Regions from separate parts of the Bacillus spongicola genome, predicted to be linked through region 2. Evidence: riboswitches for the same ligand, from Rfam matches in the RefSeq annotation. Region 2 holds a riboswitch; the other holds the start of a gene.
What was found. Region 2 has a riboswitch for FMN ahead of U8D43_RS04320 (ECF transporter S component). Riboswitches for the same ligand answer to the same signal wherever they lie in the genome.

Region 1 (5,105 bases), on a different contig from region 2:
AACGGGCGGTGCTTCCATAGAAACAATCAAACAGTCCATTGAAAAGCAAGGTAGGAAGTAGGTGTTGGTAATGTTGAAAGCATATAAGTATCGTCTCTATCCAAATAAGGAACAACGAATATTGTTCGCAAAAACCTTCGGATGTGTGCGTTTGGTGTATAACAAAATGCTTGCTGATAGAATCGATTCTTATAAAAAATCTCAAGAATGCATAGACAAATCCATTAAACATCCTACTCCTGCACAATATAAAGCTGAATTTCCGTCTCTAAAGGAAGTGGATAGCCTTGCTTTAGCAAATGCACAAATGAATCTAAACAAAGCATACGCTAATTTCTTTCGTGATAAGTCCACTGGATTTCCAAAGTTCAAAAGCAAAAAAGACAATCATCATAGGTATACGACCAACAACCAAAAAGGAACTGTTCGCATTGAAAACAGTTATATCAAACTTCCAAAGTTGAAAACAATGGTAAGAATCAAGCAACATAGACAATTTTCTGGGCTGATTAAGTCTGTTACAATTTCTCAAACTCCAACAGGAAAGTATTTTGCTTCTGTTTTGGTGGAGGAAAACGAACAGTTGTACCCTAAACTTGATACAATGGTTGGCATTGATGTTGGATTGAAAGACTTTACAATATTGTCTAACGGTACAAAATACGAAAATCCTAAATGGTTGAGAAAGGCTGAAAAAAGACTAGCTTTTCTTCAACGTTCTTTGTCAAGCAAAAAGAAAGGGTCTAGTAATAGAACTAAAGTTAGACTACAAGTGGCTAAACTTCACGAAAAGATTACCAATCAACGAAATGATTTCCTTCACAAAGTAAGTAATGAAATCACAAACGAAAACCAAGTGATTGTGATTGAAGACTTGAAGGTGAAAAATATGATAAAGAATCATAAGTTGGCAAAAGCAATCAGTGAAGTCTCTTGGGCTAAATTCAGAGAATATCTTGGCTACAAAGTAATGTGGAAAGGTCGTGATTTGATTATCGCGCCTAAGAATTATGCTAGCAGTCAATTATGTTCGTGTTGTGGTTACAAAAACAAAGAAGTGAAAAATCTCAAACTTCGTGAATGGGATTGTCCTGAATGCCATGTCCATCATGATAGAGACATAAATGCAAGTATCAACTTGCTAAAATTAGCCATGTAAATGGTATCTTCCATAGGGGGAGGAACTACCCTCATAGTTTGGTAAATATAGATAGCTAAAAAAGGATCTACTTCCCAAGAAGCACCCACTTCAAACGAACCGTAAGGGTGTTAAGTGGCGTGTAGTTCACGGATAAGGAAATTCAATTCAACCAAGATTTTCTTTACTCATCTGTAAATCTGAATGTAAATGCATAAAACCAATCAGTTAAAAAAACAAAATGTGTAAATGTCTTAGATGAATCAGTAAGTATCTAGGCATTGCCATCTTAGTCCTTCATTCATTGACATAAAGCTACCCATTTCCGAATGGAAGAATTTCATTAAAGGAGTAAGTACCAAACTATCATAACTGCCGGGGTATAGTAGCTTTTTCACATTGCTGAAGGGTGTTGTAAGTTTCTTAATTTGTAAAAGAAGGGACGAGTTGCTTCGTGCACTCGTCTTTTTTTATGCGAAAGTATATTCGTATTCATTGATGTTATTCAAATTAATTATTGATGGATTCCTTTTTTTTACTACCTACGTTTAAATATAGCCCAAGTAATAACAAGAAACAAAGTTATAACACAGTTAGTAATCTAGTTCGAAGAACAACAAAATTTGCGAAAAAGATTTATTTGAAGTGTGATAACGGAATTCAAAAAATGAAATTGGTTTCTTGTTCTACATACACCATTCAATGAAAAGCTAAGCATTATGGCAACAAATTTTTCTCCAAGTATCAATTGTTCATACTATACTCTAGATATGGTATAGTAATAGTAATTCAATAGGTTATCCTTCGGGGCTGGGTGGAATTCCCAACCGGCGGTGATGAGCGCTAGCTCTTAGTCCGTGACCCGCATTTTGCGGTGGATTTGGTGAAACTCCAAAGCCGACAGTTAAAGTCTGGATGGGAGAAGGAACTCTGCGAAAATAGTATTATTTTTCGCCTATTTAGTCATGCCATTTGCCCTGAGTGATCATTACGCTCAGGTTTTTTGTGTTTTTATTTAAAAGTTCATATATTTGAATGAACGTTAGAGGAGCTGATTGTGTGCATGAAATCTATATGAAAACAGCGATCTCATTAGCTTTAGCGGCCAAAGGACAAACCTCCCCAAATCCAACTGTAGGTGCAGTTGTTGTGAAGGATGGGAAGGTCATAGGTTCAGGAGCTCATTTACAAGCTGGACAGGCACATGCAGAGGTCTATGCCCTTGAGCAAGCTGGTGAAGATGCGAAAAATGCGGATATATATGTCACGTTAGAACCGTGTGCCCATTTCGGAAAAACACCTCCTTGTGCAGAGTTGATTGTTTCAAAAAAAGTTAAACGAGTGTTTATTGCTACTCTAGATCCAAATCCGTTAGTAGCTGGTAAGGGTGTATCCCTACTGGAAAGCGCTGGAATCGATGTTGAAGTTGGGCAGATGGGAGCAGAGGCAAGAGATTTGAATAAGGAATTTTTTCATTATCTCTTACATAAAACTCCGTATGTCACTTTAAAGGCAGCAATGACGCTTGACGGGAATATCGCTACTTCGACAGGGGATAGCAAGTGGATCACTTCAGAGCTCGCAAGACAAGATGCCCACCAATATCGTCATTGGCATGACGGCATATTGGTAGGGATTGGCACCATTTTACACGATAACCCCAACCTGACTACGCGATTGCCCCGCACAGGAAATCACCCTATTCGAATTGTTTTAGACACTCATTTACAAATCCCGCTTAACAGCCATGTAGTGCAAGATGGGTTAAGTGAAACTATCGTCATTTGTGGTAACCAAGCATCATTACAAAAAGAAGCAGAATTAGCAAGTCGTAATTGTGTCATCATAAGAAGTCCAATCGACGAGGTGTCATTACTATTTGTTTTAAAAGAACTTGGTAAGAGACAGCTTACTTCTTTGTTGGTTGAAGGGGGAGCGAGTATTCACGGTAGCTTTTTATCTGAAAAATTATTTCAGCGACTTATTTTATACATGGCTCCAACGATTATTGGCGGGCAAAATAGTCTTAATGTGTTCGGTGGAAACGGCGCTGAGACTATTTCAAATGGATTGTCCCTCACATTTGAAAGTATTGAATTTGTTGGGGAAGATTTGAAAATTATTGCTAAGCCAAAAGGGAATGAGGTCGAAAAATGTTCACAGGTCTGATTGAAGAAATAGGCGTGATAGGAGCAGTAAGCAAAAAAACGGAATCGATGGAATTGTACATAAAATGTAGCACGATTCTTTCTGGCTTGGCCATTGGTGACAGTATAGCTGTGAATGGTGTGTGTTTAACGGTAACCACATATACTCCGTCTAGTTTTACAGCAGATGTGATGCCAGAAACCTTTCATGCCACTTCTCTAAAAGTCCTTCCACTAGGGTCAAAAGTGAACTTAGAAAGAGCCATGAAGGCAAATGGTCGTTTTGGCGGTCATTTTGTATCAGGACATGTAGATACAACCGGCGTCATCAAAAGAAAAGAATATATTGAGAATGCACTCTACCTAAATATTCACCTGCCAAAAGAATTCATGCAATATATGATGGAGAAAGGATCGATTGCGATTGATGGAACTTCTCTAACGATATTTTCTGTCAATGATCAGGAAAGTTGCGTTACGATTTCACTCATTCCCCAAACGCAAAAAGATACGAGTTTAAGCAGCAAAAAAAAGAACGATGTTGTAAACATTGAATGTGATATGATCGCAAAATATTTGAATCGACTCCTGAAGAAAGAGAACGGTTCATCCACATCTAATTCATCGATAAATGTTCAATTTTTAAAACAACATGGATTCACAGAATAGGAGGGAATTTTGATGTTTCATACGATTGAAGAAGCTGTAAAGGATCTAACTGAGGGGAAAATGGTGATCGTCGTTGATGATGAGGACCGTGAAAATGAAGGAGATTTTGTCGCACTTGCGGACAAAATTACTCCAGAAACGATTAACTTTATGATCAAAGAAGGTCGTGGTTTAGTATGTGTGCCTATCACCCAAGACAAAGCAGAACAACTTGATCTCCCTTACATGACGAGTCAAAATACCGATTCACACGGAACAGCTTTTACTGTTAGTGTGGATCATATATCCACTCATACGGGTATTAGTACTTTTGAAAGAGCAACTACAATTTTAGAGTTAATGAATGACTCTTCAGACGCCAAAGAGTTTAAAAGACCAGGGCATATTTTTCCTTTAGTCGCTAAAGAGGGTGGAGTATTAACTCGTGCAGGCCATACCGAAGCAGCGGTAGATTTAGCGAAAATAGCTGGTTCTAAACCCTCAGGAGTCATTTGTGAAATTATTAAAGAAGATGGGCAAATGGCTCGCTTACCCGATCTGACTCAACTTGCTGAGAAATTAGATTTAAAAATCATTACCATTCAAGACTTAATCTCGTATCGCCGGAAGAATGAAGCACTCATTCAAAGAGAAGTTGAAATTCAACTACCTACCGCATTCGGAGAATTTCGTGCGATTGCCTACACAGAAAAATTGACCAATAAAGAGCATATCGCACTTGTAAAAGGAGAGATCAACGAGGAACCTCTTTTAGTTAGAGTTCACTCAGAATGTTTAACTGGAGATGTATTTGGTTCAAATCGTTGTGATTGTGGCCCCCAACTAGAAGCTGCTTTGCAACGGATTGAAACAGAAGGTTCCGGTGTTCTATTATATATGCGACAAGAAGGAAGGGGTATTGGCTTAATTAATAAGTTAAAGGCGTACAAGCTTCAAGAAGGAGGTCTTGATACGGTAGAAGCAAACCATAAATTAGGCTTTGAGGCTGATTTGAGAGACTATGGTATTGGAGCGCAAATTTTACGTGATTTAGGAATTAAAAAGATGAATTTGTTAACCAATAATCCTCGTAAAATAGCAGGAATCAAAGGATATGGGCTGGAAGTGGTTGAGAGAATTCCGATTCAAATAGATTCTAATAAAAACAATCA
Region 2 (5,105 bases):
TGGAAACAGCTCCTTTAATGGCTTTAATTTCTTATGGGGCAAAGTCTTAGATGCTTGTACTACTTTTTGGGCATCCTTCTCATGAATGAACATCTGCATATTAAAGGACTTATCATTTAAAGCAATTTCAATGATATGATCTTCAATTGTCGCGATTTTCAATCGTCTCTTTTCAGCAATCCGTTCTTTCGACCAACCTCTTTGGAGTTCTTGATATGTTTTCATAGTCGATTCCGTCAGAGAAATCGGCAGAAACAGATCAGAAATTATCTGATTAAGTACTGAAAAAGATTTCTTCTCGTTCATTACCCGATTTATTAAGTAATGAAGACCCTCTAAAGATAAAAAATAAAATTCCGTTTCCTCCACGCGAAAGGCATCTGCACATTGGGTAAGCGTATGTCCAATGTAGCCTGCACCACTTAAACGAGTTACTATAAATAGAGGATCTATTGGAAAGTTATCTTCTGAGAAAAGTGCATGTAGCTCGTGAAGAAGACATTCCGTCAAAATTTCACGGTTGCCTGATGAACGAAGAAACTGTTTGATCCATCGTTGAACTTCAACATCTCGCTGAATGGGAAAATAATGTGTCTCTTTTTTCAAAGAATGGGATAAAACTTGTATCAGTAATGTTAATCTTTTCCAAAACTGATCACTAATCTTTTGTAACTCCCATCCGTTAATATGGACAGGAAAAGCATGTTTTAGAAAATAGCGCTCTAGTGTAGTCTCTCCCCGATTTGATATCAAAAAGGTTTCTTCTTTTATTTCCATAATCCACCCTTTATGGTGAAAAAATTGAATTCTTGTTTGAAAATCTGCTCTCGATAGAAAAGAAGCCGTCTGAAAAAAAGAGGTGAGTCCATATAAATGGGCATCTTGAATTGTTTGTGAAGAACGCTTCCCATTTAACAAATGAAAAATTCCATAAACCGTGCGCTCCCCGTTCAATTGCTTGACACAGTGTAGTATAACAGCATCCAAAAACGTCAGTCTCCTCACTCCTCACTTCTTTGGCAATGTCAATATTTTACCACGACTTATCCAATAATCGCTTGTTTTCTTTTCGTTTATTGTGGGAAATCTTAATAAGAAGCACCTGAATCAAGAACAATTAAAGCTAATTTACAACATCTTTTTATTGAAATGTTCAGCAATCACGATTAATATTATTATTGAGACAAAAAACATATACATTTCTTCACATACACCAAAAATGTATATTTATTGACACATCACAAATAGTATTAGGAGGTTTATACATGGCGAAGTACACAATTGTAGATAAAGATACTTGTATTGCATGTGGAGCTTGCGGAGCAGCTGCACCAGATATTTATGATTACGATGATGAAGGCATTGCATTCGTAACATTAGACGACAATACTGGAACTGTTGAAGTCCCTGAAGTACTCGAAGAAGATATGATCGATGCATTTGAAGGATGCCCAACAGACTCCATTAAAATTGCCGATGAAACATTCGATGGAGACTCATTGAAATTTGAATAGTTTTCCCTCTATAGAGGAATGCTAAAAACGAGTGCTGAATATTCAGCACTCGTTTTATATTGGGATTAGACCCCTTTATATTGAGTTTGTTTTTCAATCCAAGATTGCAAACGAACAAACATTAGCATAAACACCACGCCGATTACGATACCTTTTACTGCGTTGAACGGTAATATTGCCGTAACAATCATTTGACGAGTTGCTTCATTGCTCATCGCTGGCATATTCAAGAATAATGTATAGGCTGGTAAAATCACATAATAATTGAGCACACTCATGACAACAGCCATAATGACCGAACCTGATGCTAAAGCAACAATCATTCCGTTTTTGGTTTTCACTTTATTGTAAATAAAATATACCGGTAAAACAAACATGATCCCTGCCATAAAGTTTGCAAAGTGACCCACTGGAACACCTGTTTCACTTCCGGTTAAGAAGTAATCGAGGATGTTCTTAATTAACTCAACTAAAATGCCGGCGATTGGTCCAAATATAATGGCTGCAATTAAAGCAGGCACATCACTAAAATCCACCATTAAATACTTTGGAAATGGTGGTAGTGGAAAGTTTAGCATCATCAACACAAACGCTAACCCACTTAACATCCCCACACTGACATACGTTCTAACATTCATTTTCTTCATGTTGTCCTCTCTCCTTTTGACGATTCATCTAACGTCAGAAGAAAGGTTTGCCATTTGGATTTCATTAAAAAACCCTCAAGTTGAATACTTGAGGGAGAGTTAAGGCATATCCAAATAGACGTTCTAAACAAAGTTTTTGAACGCTGGCACACCCTCATCTTCTCCCATCCAGACTATACTGTCGGCTTTGGATTCTCACCAAATCAGCCAATCCGAAGAAAGGCTCACGGGCTTAGAGAAATAAACTCTCCTTACCGCCGGTCGGGAATTACACCCTGCCCCGAAGACGAATCTTTAATTTTCTTACATTATTTATTATACCCTACAAACAAAAAAGAGAAAAGAAAAAAGTTCGAAATCAAGAGAAAAGCGAAAGTGGCTTGACCTGAGGCGACAGGCAAATGAAGAGCTCGTAGGTGATGCCTGCATCACTGGAGAGTTATTCATTTGACCCGAGCCTCAGGTCAAGCCACTGTAGCTGGATCACGAAAAGCGGAAGTGGCTGCCAGGGACGGCAGGCATCTGGCAGTACACGTAGTGAATCCCGATTCACGCAGTGGGCTGACAAATGCCCGAGTCCCCTGATCGCTTTGCCCTCAATGCTCCGTGAAATAAATAAAAATACCAAAAATCTCACTGCAGTAGTCATTCAAACTCAATAATTTGAAGAAATGGTTTTCGATATTGGAATACTCAACTTTTCGGATACAACAATGGTCGTTCCATCTAGTCTATTCGCCAATTGAATCGCCTCGACTGATGTCTCATATTTTTGAGATAATGCCCAGAGGGTGTCACCGTGTTTAACAATGTGGATCATTTCATAAGGAGAAACCGCTTTATTAACCTGTACTAATCTTTCTTCGTGATAAGGATTGTGTTGATGGGCAGTGACAGCCTGTCCTATTTCTCCTTTTCCAAATATGTGAAAAGGATCCACCGCTCCTTCCTTTTCGTATGTCCATCCCTTACTATGAACTTCAAAATGAAGATGTGAACCAGTTGATCTTCCCGTACTCCCCATCAATCCTATTTGTTCTCCTTGTTGAACAACCTCACCTTCACCTACAGAACGAGATTGTAGATGTGCGTACACCGTCTCGTAACCGCTGTTATGAAGAATAAATACCACATTCCCATATGAAGATGAGAAATAGGATTTAGATACTACCCCCTGCTCTACTGCAACCACAGCAGTCCCTTCCTCACCTGCAATATCTAACCCTTTATGATTTCCACCTCTTGAGCCAAAAAAATCAGAAATCATTCCATCCACTGGAAAAATCCATGTTTGCTCGATTGAATAATTTGCTCGAGTACTACTTACGTTAATGACGCTACATCCGAAAATAACCAAGATTGTTATCACAATCCTATGTAACAACTTATACATTTTCATTACCTCCCTTTCCCCTGGTAGAAAACACGGTTTCTTCCAAACAATTAATGGAGACCATACCTAGAATCATCATTTCCATAAATCAATGATTCTATGAGTTCAAAACAAAAAACAGTCAGCTATGCTGACTGTTTTTTGTTTTGAGCTGTAGCAATGAGAAAGGCATATTGGGTGTTTCCTGTTTATTTAAGGACCATTTTATTAGGACCTACAGGCACTGAAATAGGTTGTGAAAAATCCCATCCATTCAATTTAATTGTGCCCATATCTGAAAATTGCACTTTTTGAAACCCAAAGCTTTTCGATGTAAGGAGGAGCGCCTCCAACATTTTTCTAACCTCACTTTGATCCAATTCATTCAAAGCTAAAGTTGGTTGGAAAGCAATACTAATGACATCTCCCTTATTTTCTATTCTAAGCATCTGCTCTTCTGGAATGAGCGGCTCATAAAAGCCATTCGGTTTTTCTTTCATAGCCGAAAACGCCTCCTCAATACTGCTGTATCTCACATCAGAAGGTACCAACAATTGCGTTCCGTTATGATTCAATTCATATAAAAAGTACCCTTTTTGTTTGTTTTTGGTTAAGTCAAAAGAGCTCAACTCACCTGTATTTGAAAATTCAGGGACAGATCCATCTGATAATGAAAATTCAATAATATCAACATATTCTTGGAAAGTCGATTGTAACATCGAAAAGAAATTTAACTCCGATGTGCTACCAGAACTAATACGGTCCACCTCATCCTTAGACAAAAAGGTATACTGTAGCTTTCTATCGTGTTCGTCAAACTGAAGAGTTGCGTTAAGTGGAAAGGTCGCATCAAATCCCCAATCTTCTTCTGGAAGTTGGGATGAGAGCATATGAAATCTATTTAACCAGCTTTTCTCTTCTACTTTTGGAGCGAGCATAGTTATTGGAACTACAAATCCATCCGGAGATAGAACACCAAAAGTTTGAGCTGTATAAAACTCCAAATCACTAGCAGAAGCATATTGCCTAGTAGTAGTTAAGTCACTATTTTGAATTAGACTCTCGCGTTCAGGCTCTCCATCGTTTGCAATTTTAGAAGAATCCGAAAAATCCCCTTCTTCTGTTGAATCAAAAAATTCATTTTTTTCTTTTAGTGAAGAAGGACTAGATTCTATTACCGTATTTGCATCTGATGAAAATTCTTTAGAATCGCCTGATCGATTATTAATCATATTAATGGTCACAATCGAAAACAAAAAAACAGCGGTCACAAGTGCAACAACAGGAAAAAGAGCAGTTAAACGGAGGGGAGGCTTTTGCTCTACTCTAGTTTGAAATTTTTCATACACTTCCTCTTTTGAACGAGAATCTTCAATCTTAGGAAGACTCCGTAATACATCTTCCACTCTACGTTCATCGAAAGGCTGTCTTGTCATGATTTCTTCCCTCCATTTCTTGCATTCTGTCCTTCATAGCATTATTCAACGTCCTCAAAGCACGATGTTGCGTGGTCTTCACTTTACTTTCAGTCCACTCTAAAGCCTCAGCAGTCTCTTTGATGGATAGCTCTTG

Region 1: another riboswitch for FMN. It lies ahead of ribD (bifunctional diaminohydroxyphosphoribosylaminopyrimidine deaminase/5-amino-6-(5-phosphoribosylamino)uracil reductase RibD); the one in region 2 lies ahead of U8D43_RS04320 (ECF transporter S component).

What each region holds. Positions count from the first base shown of each region.
Region 1 is NZ_JAYKTS010000019.1:21,488-26,592, reverse strand. Features, by position in the region: gene tnpA (IS200/IS605 family transposase) at 1-61, shown strand, start outside; gene tnpB (IS200/IS605 family element RNA-guided endonuclease TnpB) at 71-1,159, shown strand; FMN riboswitch at 1,935-2,069, shown strand; gene ribD (bifunctional diaminohydroxyphosphoribosylaminopyrimidine deaminase/5-amino-6-(5-phosphoribosylamino)uracil reductase RibD) at 2,174-3,307, shown strand; gene ribE (riboflavin synthase) at 3,292-3,954, shown strand; gene U8D43_RS13245 (bifunctional 3,4-dihydroxy-2-butanone-4-phosphate synthase/GTP cyclohydrolase II) at 3,967-5,105, shown strand, end outside.
Region 2 is NZ_JAYKTS010000004.1:132,642-137,746, forward strand. Features, by position in the region: gene U8D43_RS04310 (YpbB family protein) at 1-987, opposite strand, end outside; gene U8D43_RS04315 (ferredoxin) at 1,266-1,514, shown strand; gene U8D43_RS04320 (ECF transporter S component) at 1,580-2,161, opposite strand; FMN riboswitch at 2,314-2,453, opposite strand; gene U8D43_RS04325 (hypothetical protein) at 2,581-2,823, shown strand; gene U8D43_RS04330 (peptidoglycan DD-metalloendopeptidase family protein) at 2,817-3,554, opposite strand; gene U8D43_RS04335 (hypothetical protein) at 3,743-4,969, opposite strand; gene sigX (RNA polymerase sigma factor SigX) at 4,947-5,105, opposite strand, start outside.